One region of the Pseudonocardia xinjiangensis genome, then DNA from elsewhere that is predicted to be linked to it. Evidence: riboswitches for the same ligand, from Rfam matches in the RefSeq annotation. Region 1 holds a riboswitch; each other region holds the start of a gene.

The links. Region 1 has a riboswitch for cobalamin ahead of cobN (cobaltochelatase subunit CobN). Riboswitches for the same ligand answer to the same signal wherever they lie in the genome.
Region 2: another riboswitch for cobalamin. It lies ahead of metE (5-methyltetrahydropteroyltriglutamate--homocysteine S-methyltransferase); the one in region 1 lies ahead of cobN (cobaltochelatase subunit CobN).
Region 3: another riboswitch for cobalamin. It lies ahead of ACQPZA_RS14995 (ribonucleoside-diphosphate reductase subunit alpha); the one in region 1 lies ahead of cobN (cobaltochelatase subunit CobN).

Annotation. Positions count from the first base shown of each region.
Region 1 is NZ_CP192009.1:2,168,673-2,173,760, forward strand. It holds gene ACQPZA_RS10275 (serine/threonine-protein kinase) at 1-1,402, opposite strand, end outside; cobalamin riboswitch at 1,477-1,596, shown strand; gene cobN (cobaltochelatase subunit CobN) at 1,632-5,088, shown strand, end outside.
Region 2 is NZ_CP192009.1:3,151,154-3,156,241, reverse strand. It holds gene metE (5-methyltetrahydropteroyltriglutamate--homocysteine S-methyltransferase) at 1-1,983, opposite strand, end outside; cobalamin riboswitch at 2,020-2,228, opposite strand; gene ACQPZA_RS14955 (hypothetical protein) at 2,485-2,772, shown strand; gene ACQPZA_RS14950 (MFS transporter) at 2,977-4,377, shown strand; gene ACQPZA_RS14945 (DUF3040 domain-containing protein) at 4,408-4,713, opposite strand; gene ACQPZA_RS14940 (CGNR zinc finger domain-containing protein) at 4,919-5,088, opposite strand, start outside.
Region 3 is NZ_CP192009.1:3,162,383-3,167,470, reverse strand. It holds gene ACQPZA_RS15000 (MFS transporter) at 1-881, opposite strand, end outside; cobalamin riboswitch at 1,040-1,256, shown strand; gene ACQPZA_RS14995 (ribonucleoside-diphosphate reductase subunit alpha) at 1,395-4,250, shown strand; gene ACQPZA_RS14990 (ribonucleotide-diphosphate reductase subunit beta) at 4,247-5,088, shown strand, end outside.

The DNA.
Region 1 (5,088 bases):
TGCTGGTGAACGCCACGTCCACCTCGAGCCCGTCCGCGTCGTCGTCGCGCACCGCCGTCAGCACGGGGTTGTGGATGACCGTGGTGGCCTGCCCCTTCGCCCACACCTCCAGCCCGCTGCTGGCGATGTCGGAGTCGGGGTGCAGGAGGGCGAACGCGTCGGCGTAGCGGTTCTCGTTGATCCCCGCGACGTACTCGTCGATCACGGTGCGGGCCTCCTCCAGCGCGGGGTGCGCCACCCCCGGCGCCACATCGACCAGGTGCTCGCGCGGGAGCGCGGCGCCCGACGTGCCGGTGGCGGCTGCGGGTTCGCTCGGTGCGGCGCTCACCGACCGTGGACGGTCGACGAGCTGCAGGAACGCGATCGTGGCGAGCGCGGCCACCAGCACCGCGGCGACCGTGGCCACGACCAGTGGACGGCGCCCGCGCCGGGGCGGCACCAGCGCGGGCGGCGGTGCGAACTGCGGGGCCGGGACGGCGGGGGGAGGCAGGCGCGGGACGTACACCGTCGCGGTGGTGCCGGGCCCGCCGGCGGCCGGGCCATCGACGACGGCCCGGGTGACCGGCTGTCCCGTGGCGCGCTGCGCGCCCTGCAGGGCCTCGGCGGCCTCGGCGGCGGAGGCGAACCGGTCGCCCGGCGCCTTCGCCATCAGCCGCTCCACCACCCGGCACACCGCGTCGGGCACCCCTGCCGGGCGCAGGTCGGGCACCGGGTCCCGGGCGATCCGCGCGACCGTGGCGAACAGCTCCTCGGTGTCGGTGACGAACGCCGGACGGCCGGTGAGCAGCGCGAACATCGTGGCGCCGAGCCCGTAGAGGTCGGCGGCGGGGGTGGCGTGCCCCTCCAGCAGCCGCTCCGGCGACGCGTAGGCCGCGCTCGCGCGGATCCGGCCGACGGCCGTGGTCTCGGTGACGCCAGGCAGGCGCGAGATGCCGAAGTCCCCGAGCTTCGGCTCGCCGTAGCGGGAGACGAGCACGTTGGCCGGTTTGAGGTCCAGGTGCAGGATGCCGGCGCGGTGCGCCGTCTCCAGCGCTCCGGCCACCGTGACCGCGACGTCCAGGACCTCGGCCCACGGCAGCGGCCCGTCCCGGCGGATCCGGTCGGCGAGCGACCCCGCCGACATCAGGTCCATCACGATGTAGGGCTCGCCGCGGGCGGTGGTGCCGCTGCGGTGCACCGTGACGATGTGGGGGTGCCCGGACAGCGCCCCCATCGCCTGGCACTCGCGGACGAACGCGCGCCGCACACCGTCGCCGTCGAGCCGCTCGTGCAGCACCTTCACGGCGACCCGGCGGCCGAACTCCGGCTCCTCGGCGGCGTAGACGGTGCCGTACCCGCCCTGGCCGACCACCTCGGGACGGGCCAGCCCCGGGATGCCGGGTTCTGGCACGTCAGAGATCATCGGCGCAGTCTAGGGATGATCGTGGGGGCGTCGGCATCCTCACGCCGCGTTGACCCGTGACCTCCCGATGTGTTCCAGTGCTCCCCGACGTCAGTGGAGGAAGCCGGTGTGAGTCCGGCGCGGTCCCGCCACTGTCACCGGGCCGGCACGCGCGGGCCTGGGAGCCAGACACTCGCTGCCGTCGCACCTCCCACCGAGTAGAGGGCGCGGACCCTCGGAAGGAACGCTGATGACGCGCGCTGCCTCCGCCACTGCCGGCCCGGAGGGGTCCGCCGCCGACGGGGCTCCGAGCACCGTCCTGCTGTTGTCCACCGCCGACACCGAACTGCTGGCCGCCCGCAGCTCGGGGGCCCTCTACCGCACGGCCAACCCGGCACGCGTCGAGCCCGCCGGCCTGGCCGCGCTGCTCGACGGCGTCGACGTGGTCGTGCTGCGGCTGCTCGGCGGGCGCCGCGCCTGGCCGGAGGGGGTCGACGCGCTCGTGGCGTCCGGGCGTCCCGTCGTGCTGCTGGGCGGGGAGGCCGCGCCCGACGCGGAGCTGATGGCCGCCTCGACGGTGCCGGCCGGTGTGACGTCGGAGGCGCTGGCCTATCTCGCCGCCGGCGGGCGGGACAACCTCCGCGAGCTGCACCGGTTCCTGTCCGACACGGTGCTGCTGACCGGCGAGGGGTTCGCCCCGCCCGCACCCGCCCCCGACTTCGGGGTGCACGGCGAGCGCGAGCAGGTCCCCGGCCGTCCGACGGTTGCGGTGGTCTTCTACCGGGCGCACGAGCTGTCGGGAAACACCGCGTTCGTCGACACGCTCTGCGACGCGATCGAGGCGCGGGACGCCAACGCGCTGCCGGTGTTCTGCGGGTCGCTGCGCGGTGTCCCGTCCGCCGGGGCGGACGGCCTGATGGAGCTCCTGGGCCGGGCCGACGCGCTGGTCGCCACCGTCCTCGCCGCGGGGGGCACCCGCGCGAGCGACGCCGTGGCGGGCGGCGAGGAGGACTCCTGGGACGCGGGCGCGCTCGCCGCGCTGGACGTGCCGGTGCTGCAGGGGCTCTGCCTGACCACGTCGCGGGCCACCTGGGCCGACTCGGACGCCGCGCTCTCGCCCATGGACGCCGCGATGCAGGTGGCGATCCCGGAGTTCGACGGCCGGCTGATCACGGTGCCGTTCTCGTTCAAGGAGGTCGACGCGGGCGACGACATCCCCGTGTACCGGGCCGACCCCGAGCGCGCGGCCCGGCTGGCCGGGCTTGCCGTCCGCCACGCCCGGCTGCGGGCCACGCCCGTCGCCGAGCGGAAGCTCGCCGTGGTGCTGTCGAGCTACCCGACCAAGCACGCCCGCGTCGGCAACGCGGTCGGGCTGGACACCCCGGCGTCCGCGGTGGTGCTGCTGCGCGCGCTGCGGGACGCCGGCTACGCGGTGGGGGACTTCCCGGAGGACTCCGACGAGCTGATCCACACGCTGATCGCCGCCGGTGGCCACGACGTGGAGTGGCTCACCGAGGACCAGCTCGCCGCCGCCCCGTCACGGGTGCGGCTGGAGCACTACCGCCGCTGGTTCGACGCGCTGCCGTCCGCGCTGACCGACGGGATCCGGGAGCACTGGGGCGAGCCGCCGGGGTCGCTCTACGTCGACGGAACCGACGTCGTGCTCGCGTCCCTGCAGTTCGGCAACGTGGTGCTGATGATCCAGCCGCCGCGCGGGTTCGGGGAGAACCCGGTGGCGATCTACCACGACCCCGACCTGCCGCCGTCGCACCACTACCTGGCGGCGTACCGCTGGCTCGACCACGAGTTCGGCGCGGACGCCGTGATCCACCTCGGCAAGCACGGCACGCTGGAGTGGCTGCCGGGCAAGGGGCTCGGGCTGTCGGCGGAGTGCGCCCCGGACGCCGTGCTCGGCGAGCTGCCGCTGGTCTACCCGTTCATCGTCAACGACCCGGGCGAGGGCACGCAGGCCAAGCGCCGCGGCCACGCCGTGGTCGTCGACCACCTGGTGCCGCCGATGGCGCGCGCCGACACCTACGGCGAGATGGCGAAGCTCGAACAACTGCTCGACGAGTACGCCACCGTCGCCGCGATGGACCCCGCGAAGCTCCCGGCGCTGCGCGCGCGGATCTGGGAGGTCGTCACCACCGCACAGCTGCACCACGACCTGCACGTCGACGACGCGCCCGGCGAGCAGGAGTTCGACGACTTCGTCCTGCACATCGACGGGTACCTGTGCGAGGTCAAGGACGTCCAGATCCGCGACGGCCTGCACGTGCTGGGTGGGGTGCCTGCCGGCGAGGCCCAGGTCAACCTGGTGCTGTCGATCCTGCGCGCCACACAGGTCTGGGGCGGGAAGCGGGCGCTGCCCGGCCTCCGCGCCGCGCTGGCGGCGTGGGCGGGCATGGACGAGCAGTCCCTTCTCGCGGCTCCGGGTGAGCGGTTGCAGCAAAGCCACTTTGACGCAACCTCGTTGCATGAAAGTGGCTTTGCTGCAACGGGGGCTGCAACGGGGGCTGCACCGGGGGCTGCAACGGGGGGCACCCCGCTGGAGCGGCTCGTCGGGCTCGCCGGGGGGCCGGCCGTCACCGGGGCCGATCTCGTCGACGTGCTGGAGGGCGTCGCTCGCGCGCTCGTCACGGAGGTGCAGGGCCGGGGCTGGAGCGGCGCGGCGCAGGTGTGCGCCGATCTGCTGGGGGAGGAGATCCCCGACGTGGTGGCGGTGCTGCAGTTCGGCTGCGCCGAGGTCGTGCCGCGGCTGAACCGCACCACCGACGAGATCGCCGGCGTGCTGCACGCCCTCGACGGCGGGTACGTGCCCGCCGGGCCGTCGGGCTCGCCGACCCGCGGCCTGGTCAACGTGCTCCCGACCGGGCGCAACTTCTACTCCGTCGACCCCAAGGCGATCCCGTCGCGCTCGGCGTGGGAGATCGGGAGCGCGCTGGCCGACTCGCTCGTCGCCCGCCACCTCGCCGACACCGGCACCTACCCGCAGAGCGTCGGGCTCACGGTGTGGGGGACCTCGGCGATGCGCACCCAGGGCGACGACCTCGCCGAGATCCTCGCGCTGATCGGCTGCCGCCCGGTGTGGGACGAGGCGTCGCGGCGGGTCACCGGGGTCGAGGTCGTGCCGCTCGAGGAGCTCGGCCGCCCGCGTATCGACGTCACGGTGCGGATCTCCGGGTTCTTCCGCGACGCGTTCCCGCACGTCATCACGCTGCTCGACGACGCGTTCGGGATGGTGGCCGAGCTGGCCGAGCCGCCCGAGCAGAACCACCTGCGCGCCCACGTCGAGGAGGACGTGGCCACCCACGGCGACCGCCGCCGGGCCACGGCCCGGATCTTCGGCTCGAAGCCGGGTGCCTACGGCGCCGGGCTGCTGCCGCTGATCGACGCCCGCAACTGGCGCAGCGACGCCGACCTCGCCGAGGTCTACGCCGTGTGGGGCGGCTACGCGTACGGCCGCGGCCTGGACGGCCGCGAGGCGCGCGCCGACATGGAGCAGTCGTTCCGGCGGATCGCGGTGGCGGCCAAGAACCAGGACACCCGCGAGCACGACATCGTCGACTCCGACGACTACTTCCAGTACCACGGCGGGATGGTGGCGATGGTGCGCGCGCTGACCGGGCGCTCGCCCGCCGCGTACGTGGGTGACTCGGCGGTCACCGACGCCGTGAAGACCCGCACGCTCGCCGAGGAGACCAAGC
Region 2 (5,088 bases), 980 kb from region 1:
GGCGTCGAGTCCGTCGATCGCGCCGACGACCTCGGCGAACTCCGAGTAGCACAAGTGCGTGTGCACCTGGGTGGAGTCGGCCACTCCCCCGGTGACCAGCCGGAACGCGTCGACCGCCCAGTCCACGTAGGCGGGCCGGTCGGCCGCGCGCAGCGGCAGCAGCTCCCGCAGCGCCGGCTCGTCCACCTGGATGATCCGCAGCCCGGCGGCCTCCAGGTCGCGCACCTCGTCGCGCAGCGCCAGCCCGACCTGCCGGGCGGTCTCGCCGAGCGGCTGGTCGGTACGCACGAACGACCAGGCCAGGATCGTGACCGGGCCGGTCAGCATCGCCTTGACCGGCTTCGCGGTGAGCGACTGCGCGTAGGTCGACCAGCCGACGGTGATCGGCTCGGGGCGGCTGACGTCGCCGTGCAGGATCGGGGGCCGCACGCAGCGGCTTCCGTAGGACTGCACCCAGCCCAGGTCGGTGGTGGCGAACCCGGCGAGGTGCTCGGCGAAGTACTGCACCATGTCGTTGCGCTCGGGCTCCCCGTGCACGAGCACATCGAGCCCGATGTCCTCCTGCAGGCGCACCACCCTGGCGATCTCGGCCCGCATCCGCTCGACGTACTCGGCGTCGTCGAGCCGGCCGGCCCGGTGCGCCGCCCGGTCGGCCCGGATCGCGCCGGTCTGCGGGAACGAGCCGATCGTCGTCGTCGGCAGCGGGGGCAGGCCCAGGTGCGCGCGCTGGGCGGACACGCGTCGTTCCGCGCTGCCGCGCCGATAGTGGCCGGCGCCCAGGGCATCGAGCCGGGCCCGGACCCGCTCGTCGCGCTGCGCGGGAACCGCCGCTCCCCCTGTCTCGGCGAACTCGCCTGCCACGGCGTCGCGGCCCTGGTGCAGTGCGCGGGAGAGCAGCACGACCTCGCGGACCTTCTGCCGGGCGAACGCCAGCCGTGCCCGCAGGTCCGGCGCCAGCGCCGGCTCGGCGTCGAGGTCGTAGGGCACGTGCAGCAACGAGCACGACGTGGCGATCTCGACCCGTCCCGCCGTGCCGAGCAGCGTGGCGGCGGTGGCCAGCGCCGCGTCCAGGTCGGTGCGCCAGACGTTGCGGCCCTCGACGACCCCGGCGAGCACGGTCTTGTCGCGCAACGCGGGCACGGCCGCCGCGGTGTCGGCCCGGCCGGCGACGAGGTCGAGAGCCAGCGCTTCCACCGGCGTCCCGGCCAGCACCGGCAGAGCCGGGCCGAGGTCGCCGAAGTAGCTCGCGACCAGGATCCGCGGCCGGTCGGCCGGCTCACCGAGCCTCCGGTACGCCCGTCCGAGCGCGTCGATCTCCGCCGGGCTGCGGTCGGCGACGAACGCCGGCTCGTCCAGCTGCACCCACTCCGCACCGGCGGCGGCCAGCTCGGCCAGCACCTGCACGTACACGTCCAGGAGCGGCTCGAGCAGGTCGAGCGGGACGAAGCCGGCGGGTGCGCCCGGCGCCGGCTTGGCGAGCAGGAGGAACGTGGCCGGACCGATGATCGTCGGCCGCGTCAGGACTCCCTGCGCGAGCGCCTCGGTGAACTCGTCGAGCGGCTTGCGGTCGGCGAGCGCGAAGCGGCTACCGGGCCCCAGCTCGGGCACCAGGTAGTGGTAGTTGGTGTCGAAGAACTTCGTCAGCTCCAGAGCCGGCACGCCGTCATGCCCGCGGGCCATCGCGAACATCTCGTCGAGCGGGGTCAGGCCGAGTGCGGTGAACCGCTCGGGCACCGCGCCGACGACCCGAGCCACGTCGAGCACCTGGTCGTAGAAGGAGAAGGTGTTCGACGGCACCGAGTCGAGCCCCGAGCCGGCGAGCTCCGCCCAGGTGTCGCGGCGCAGGGCCGCCGCCACGGACTGCAGCTCCTCGGCCGAGGACGCTCCGGACCAGTAGCGCTCGACGGCACGCTTGAGCTCCCGGCGCGGACCGATCCGCGGATACCCGAGCACGGTGGATCCAGGGGACTGTACTTCTGACACTGCTCTCTCCTCGCGAGCGCGGTCGACGCGCACCAGGCGGTGCGCGTGCCGGCGGCAGGTCTTCGGACTCGCGGGCACGCACCGACCTGGTGCTCCTACTGGCCGTCGCTTCCCAGACGCTCGCGCCCAGTGCTTCGTGACGGCGGTCGTTCCCACTCACCGCTGCGGGGGCAGTCCCGGACTCTCACCGGGTTCCCTCTTGCCTCGGACGGTGACCCGTCCGAACCGTCGGCGTCCCCGACCTTAGTGGCGAGATCACAAAAGTCCACCATCAGATTTGTGGTCCGACACCGTGACACCCTGACGTCTCCTGTAGATCGACCATCGTTGAGCGACGGTCGGCCGCGCCGGCCAGGGCCCGTACCGGGGCCTTCACCGATGCGACCGGCGTCCCCACAGCGCGAGGCTGTGTGAGCGGTGGGCACCGATGCCCGCCGCATCACCGCCGCGGTCGCCCGCCGGCAGCCCCTCCAGCCGTCCACCCGACCGAATGGTGCCTTCATGACCTCCGACCGCAATGACGTCCCACGAGCGACCCGGATCGAGGAAGCCCTGTCGTCGCGCCCCCCGGCACCTGAGGGCACCGACCCCGTGCAGAGCTCCGACCCGCTCGCCTGCGCCCCGGACACCACCGCGACCGTCGTCACCATCGCGGTCCAGCTGCTGTGGGACATCGTGCACCGCGCGTACCACGCCGAAGGTCCCGACGCCGACGTCCCACGAGCGCGGAGCAGCACCGGCCGGCCCACTGGTCGCTCCCGGCCAGTCCGCCGTGGACGGACCCCGTAACCACGATCAGCAGCACGTTCCCGCGCCCGGCAGCCGGGGCCGCGATGTACGATCCGCTGGCCGCAGCCGGATTCCTACCGCGCCTGATCAGGGCGAACGACCCACCGGCCGGCCCTCAGCGGCGATCGATCACGATCGGACCGGCGGACGAGCGCTCGACGCCGTGCCGATCCCGGGAAACGTACTCGCCCATCCGGAGCAACCATGCCGAACCCGGCGTCGTCGGAGCATCTCGAACAGCTCAGAGACCGCGCCGGCCACGAGCTCGCCTCGGCACTCGATCGCATCCCGTTCCGGCGGGCGCACGTGCTCATCCTGGTCCTGGTGGCAGCCGGCACCCTGGTCAACGCGATCGAGGAGTACGACGTCGGCCTGGCCGCGCCGCTGATCGCCAGGCAGTGGTCGCTGTCCAACGCCCAGGTGGGGCTGCTGACCACGGTGACGTTCGCCGGTATGGCGATCGGATCCCTGATCGCCGGTGTCACCGGGGACCGCTACGGGCGGCGCATCACCATGATGTACACCCTCGCGCTGTACACCGTGGGCGCACTGGCCGCCGCGTTCTCCCCGAGCTTCGTGTGGTTGCTCGTCGCCCGGTTCGTCGTGGGGATCGGCCTCGGCGGTGAGCTGAGCACCGGGATCACCCTCGTCGCGGAACTGATGCCCACGAAGTTCCGGGGCGCCGCCGTGGCCACGGTGAACGTCGCGGGCGGCGGTCTCGGCATCTTCGCCTCGTCCGCGCTGGGCGCCCTCATGCTCGGCCCGCTGGAGACGGCCCTCGGCGGGCCCACGGTGGCCTGGCGCTGGCTGTTCGGCGTACTAGCGATCCCCGCGCTCCTGGTGTTCGCCTACCGCTGGTTCCTCCCGGAGTCGCCGCGCTACCTGCTGGTCGACGGCCGGGTCGACGAGGCCAACACGGTGTTGACCCGGCTGGCCGCGAACCGGCTGCGCCGGCGACCCGGCATGCCCACCACCCGCTACATCGACGCGGTGGAGGGCGCGCGGCTGCCTCGGCAGCGGGTGCGGCTCGCGGAGGTGTTCCGGGGCCGGCTGGCCCGCAACACGGTGGTGCTCTGGGTGGTGTCGGCGATGACCTTCGGCGCTCAGGTGACCGTCACGGTGTTCATGCCGACCGTGCTGGTCGCGCGGGGGCTGGACGTGTCCACCTCGCTCGTCTACACCATGATCATCAACGTCGGTGGTCTGGTGGGCGCCGTGCTGGCGAGCATCTTCGGCTACTGGTTCAAGCGCCGGGTGGTGCTCGGCTACGGCTCGGTCGTTGCGGTCGTCGTCGCGGTCGCGTTCGCCCTGTCGCCCGTCGTGCTCGTGCTCGGCGCCCTGCTGCAGCTGATGTTCATCCTGCTCAACACCACGACCTTCGTCTGGGCGACAGAGCTCTACCCGACCAGGGTCCGGGCGATCGGCACGGGCGCCATGGTGACCGTGCTCCTGCTGTCCGCCTCGCTCGTGCCACTGCTGGCGGGGCTGATCGTCGACGCCACCGGCACTGTCGGCTTGTTCGTCCTGGTCGGCGTGATGTACGTGATCATGGCGGTCGCCGTGTGGTTCGGCCCGGAGACCCACGGACTCGCGCTGGAGGAGTGAGGAGCGCCCCGCTGATGCAGGCCTCCGGGTTCAGTTCTCGTTCGACCGGGCGTTGCGCCGACCTTCCCGCCGCTTCTTCAGCACGACGAGAAGGAGCGGATAGAGGGTCAGCAGGGCGAGCCCGCCCCCGGCGGACAACGCGAGGTCATCGGTCACGAGTCCGGTCAGCAACAGGATTGCGCAGAGCGCCAGGGTGGTGCCGTGCGACGCCTTCACCCAGCCGCGGCGCCGCCGCCTCATCGGTTCAGCCAGCTTGCGGGCCAGTTCGGGATCACTCCTGCGCGTGAGATCCGCGATCCTGCTCAGCTGGAGAAACTCATTGTGGTCAAGGGACATGGTTCCGCCGTGTGATCGGTTCTTCGTGGATGGGAGAGCTGCAGAGTGCTTCCCCGGTCGCCACCCCTGGTCGACGACGGGGACCACTCGTCCTTCGCAGCGTTGCGCTGTGACGGCACCCTTCGCATCCGTGGAACTCGCTGGTGACCCGGCGACCGGGGTACACCGGTGCCCGGGGCGAACCACGGCCGGCTCCGGTGCCAGGTCAGCTGCGGCGGGATCTCGGAGCGCCGTTACCGGCGGTCGTCGGCCGGCTGTCGGTGTGGTGGCGCTGGTAGTGACGCGCGACCCGAGCCCGGTTGCCGCACCCCGCCGAGCACCACTCCCGGCGCGGGTGGTGCTTCAGGAAGTACAGGAGGCAGCCCGGAGCCAGGC
Region 3 (5,088 bases), 990 kb from region 1:
AGCATGCCGCGCGCGGTCCCGACGCGTCGTGAGATCACCCCGGCGACCAGTGCGCCTGCGACCCCGCCGACACCGGCGATCGCGACGAGGACCCCGACGATCCCCGGGCCGACGCGGACCTCGTCGAGCAGGAACACCACCTGGATGGCCGCGTAGACCATGTACGTCATGTTCAACGACGCCCCGAACAACGTGAGCGCGCGCAGATACGGGTCGCCGAACACGAACCGCAGACCCTCGCCGACCTCCGCTGCCAGGCCGGCGACTCCCCCGGCCCGGGGTCGCTGCTCGACCGGGGGCTCTCGAAACCGGATCAGCAGCAGGCAGACCGCCGAGAACACGAACGTCGCCGCGTCGACCAGCAGGCCGGCGACCGCGCCGACAGCAGCAGCGAGTCCACCGGCGATGGACGGGCCCACCACGAGCGAGGACGCGCTGCTGGTCTGCAGCGCCGCGTTGCCCTCGGACAGGTCGGCCGGGTCGAGCAACGAGGGCAGGTAGGCCTCGTAGGCGGTCTCGAACGCGACGCGGGCAGCCCCCGAGACCAGCGCGACGACCACCATCTGCACCAGGCTCAGCACCCCGAGCCAGGCTGCGATCGGGACACTGGCGAAGGCCGCCATCGAGACAACGTCGGCGCCGAGCATCACCGGGCGACGGATCACGCGGTCGACCCACACCCCGGCAGGCAGCCCGACCAGCAACCACGGCAACCACACCGCCGCCGTGATGACACCCACGGCGAACGGACCCGCCCCGAGCTGCTCGACCGCGACCAGGGGCAGCGCGACCGTCGAGATCGCGCTCCCGATGAGGCTGGCCGTCTCCCCCACCCAGAACAGCCGGAAGTCGCGATGCCGTCCCAGAAGCCTCCCCCGCACGCGCCGATGATCTCAGTCGGAGCCGCACGCGCCGTGGACGCTCTACAGCTCGCCTCGAACGCCATCCTGGACCTCGACACGCTCGGCGCGGTCACGGGGACGTTCCGTGACGACACTCCCGACAGGTAGGGGTCCAACGCCCTTCGCACCACTACATGTAGGGTCAGCGCCGCTGATGGTTCCTCTCCAGCCGCCAGGGTGGAGAGGGGGCGAGAGGGAATCCGGTGGGAGTCCGGGACTGCCCCGCAGCGGTGAGTGGGAACGACCGCCGTCATCGAGCACTGGGTGCGCCACACCTGGGAAGCGACGGCCAGTAGGAGCACCGGCAGGTGCACGCCCGCGAGTCCGAAGACCTGCCATCGGCGCGCGCACCACCGGTGCGCGCTGTCCGGGGTCCGCGCGGGACGGACCCGGGGCGGATGTCGCCGTGCCCTGTCCGGGTACGCCCCGTCCGCACCGGGATGCGTCTCCCTCGTGGCCTCGGGCTCGGTCGTCGAGCTCACGAGGAGAGCAGTGACCCCACCGGCCACCACCACGACAACCCCTGCCCCGCCCACCACAGACGTGCGGGTCGTCCGCCGCGACGGCACCGTGTCGGCATTCGACGCCACCAAGATCTCGGTGGCGATGTCCAAGGCCTTCCTCGCCGTCGAGGGGAGCGACACCGCGAGCTCGTCGCGGTTGCACCACCTGGTCGAGGAGCTCACCGCGCAGGTGCAGCAGGCACTGCTGCGCCACACCGACCCGGGCAGCGTGGCGACGCTCCACATCGAACAGATCCAGGACCAGGTCGAGCTGGCGCTCATGCGCGGCGGCCACCACAAGGTGGCCCGCGACTACGTGCTCTACCGCGAGGAGCACGCTCGTTCCCGGACGGCCCCGACGCCGCCGACCCCGCCCGCGCTGCAGGTCACCAACCTCGACGGCACCCTCCGCCCCCTGGACTGGGCACGCTTGGAGGACCTGGTCGCCGAGGCCGTCGCCGGGATCGCCGACGTCGACGCCGAGCCGCTGCTCGGCGAGACCCGGCGCAACCTCTACGACGGCATCACCGTGGGCGAGCTCGCCCTCGCACCGATCATGGCGGCGCGCAGCCTCGTCGAGTCCGAGCCGAACTACTCCGCCGTGGCGGCCCGGCTGCTGCTCGACACCTTGCGCACCGAAGCGCTGTCACACCTGTCCGGAGATCGCCAGCATGCGAGCCAGGACGAGATGGCCGCCCGCTACCCCGGGTACTTCCGGCGCTATCTCGAGCGAGCCGTCGTGCTGGAGCTCGCCGACCCGGCCCTGCAGACCTTCGACCTCGACCGGATCACCAGCGCGATCCGGCCCGAGCGCGACCTCGACTTCACCTTCCTCGGGCTCCAGACCCTCTACGACCGCTACGTCCTCCACGAGCACGGGGTGCGCTTCGAGCTGCCGCAGGCGTTCTTCATGCGGGTGGCGATGGGGCTCGCGCTGAACGAACAGGACCGGGAAGCGCGGGCGATCGAGTTCTACGAGCTGCTGTCCTCGTTCGACTTCATGACGTCCACGCCGACGCTGTTCAACTCCGGCACGACGCGCCCGCAGCTGTCGTCGTGCTTTCTCACGACCGTCGACGACGACCTCGACTCGATCTTCCAGGCCTACCGGAACAACGCCCTGCTGGCGAAGTACTCCGGGGGCCTGGGCAACGACTGGACGCCGGTGCGGGGGCTCGGTGCCCACATCAAGGGCACCAACGGGAAGTCCCAGGGTGTGGTGCCGTTCCTCAAGATCGCCGGTGACACCGCGATCGCGGTGAACCAGGGCGGCAAGCGCAAGGGCGCGGCCTGCGCCTACCTGGAGACGTGGCACATCGACGTCGAGGAGTTCCTCGACATGCGCAAGAACACCGGTGACGACCGGCGCCGCACCCACGACATGAACACCGCGAACTGGGTGCCCGACGAGTTCCTCCGCCGCGTCGAGGCCGACGGCGAGTGGACCCTGTTCTCCCCCGACGAGACTCCCGACCTGCACGACCTGTACGGCACCGCGTTCGCCGTCCGCTACCGGGAGTACGAGGCCGCGGCCGACCGCGGCGAGATCCGGGTGTTCCGCCGGCTCCGCGCGGTCGAGCTGTGGCGGCGGATGCTCACCATGCTGTTCGAGACCGGGCACCCCTGGATCACCTTCAAGGACCCGTGCAACCTGCGTTCCCCGCAGCAGCACGTCGGCGTGGTGCACTCGTCCAACCTGTGCACCGAGATCACCCTGAACACGCGCGCAGGCGCCGACGACGGCGAGGTCGCCGTCTGCAACCTCGGCTCGGTCAACCTGGCCGCCCACGTCGGCCCCGACGGACTCGACACGGTGAAGCTCGAACGGACCGTCCGTACCGCGGTGCGGATGCTCGACAACGTGATCGACATCAACTTCTACACGATCCCGCAGGCGCGCCGGTCCAACCTGCGGCACCGTCCGGTCGGGCTCGGGCTCATGGGCTTCCAGGACGCGCTGTTCGCCCAGGGCATCCCGGTCGCGAGCGAGGCCGCCGTCGAGTTCGCCGACCGCAGCATGGAGCACCTGAGCCACCACGCCATCGCCGCGTCGAGCGACCTGGCCGCTGAGCGCGGCCACTACCCCACCTACGACGACTCGCTGTGGAGCCGGGGCATCCTCCCGATCGACTCGGTCGCCCTGCTGGCCGCCGCCCGCCGGGACGACGACCTCGACGTCGACACCTCCACCACCCTCGACTGGGACGCCCTGCGGGAGCGGGTTCGCGTGAACGGGATGCGCAACTCGAACGTCATGGCGATCGCGCCCACCGCGACGATCTCCAACATCTGCGGGGTCGGGCAGTCCATCGAGCCGCAGTTCCGCAACATGTTCGTGAAGTCGAACATGTCCGGCGAGTTCACCGTGCTCAACCCGTATCTGGTGCGCGATCTCAAGGCACACCGGCTGTGGGACCGGGTGATGGTGGCCGACCTGAAGTACTTCGACGGCAGCCTCGGCCAGATCGACCGGGTCCCCGCCGACCTCAAGGCGCTCTACGCCACCGCCTTCGAGATCGAGCCCCGCTGGCTGGTGGAGGCCGCCTCGCGCCGACAGAAGTGGATCGACCAGGCCCAGTCGCTCAACCTCTACCTCGCCGCCCCCAGCGGCCGGGCACTCGACGAGCTCTACCGCCTGGCCTGGCACAAGGGTCTCAAGACCACCTACTACCTGCGCACACAGGGCGCCAGCCACGTAGAGAAGTCCACCCTGCACGGCACCGACGGCAAGCTCAACGCCGTACCCGCCGCTGCCCCACCCGCTCTCCCGCTGCCGGCGGACCCGCCGCTCGCCGACGGCGCCGCCTGCCGGATCGACGACCCCGAGTGCGAGGCCTGCCAGTGACCAGCACCCCGCTCCCCACGGCCGGACCGGTCACCACCGGTCTCGGCGCGATCGACCGCGGTGCCGGCCGGGTCGCGGCCGACGCCAAACGGATGATCAACGCCCGCGCCGACGTCAACCAGCTCCTCCCCCTCAAGTACGGGTGGGCGTGGGAGAAGTACCTGGCGGCCTGCAGCAACCACTGGATGCCCACCGAGGTCTCCATGCAGGCCGACATCGCGCTCTGGCGCTCCCGTGACGGGCTCACCAGCGACGAACGGCTGCTGCTCACCCGCAACCTCGGCTTCTTCGCCACCGCCGAGTCGCTGGTGGCCAACAACGTCGTGCTCGCCGTCTACCGCCACCTCACCAACCCCGAATGCCGCCAGTACCTGCTGCGCCAGGCATTCGAGGAGGCCGTGCACACCCACACGTTCCAGTACGTGTGCGAGAGCCTCGGCCTCGACGAGGGCGAGCTCTTCAACATGTACCGCGAGGTGCCCTCGATCACCGACAAGGACGCCTGGGCCCTCGAACACACCCGCCATCTCGCCGACCCCGGCTTCACCACCGGCACCCCCGACGCGGACCGCGCGTTCCTGCGCGACCTCGTCGCGTTCTACGTCGTGTTCGAGGGAATGTGGTTCTACACGGGTTTCGCCCAGATCCTGTCCCTGGGCCGCCGCAACAAGATGGTGGGCATCGCCGAGCAGTACCAGTACATCCTGCGCGACGAGTCGATCCACCTGAACTTCGGCATCGACTGCATCAACCAGATCAGGACCGAGAACCCCCACCTGTGGACCCCGGCATTCGCTGACGAGATCCGCGGCATGCTCGGCGAGGCGTGCGAGCTGGA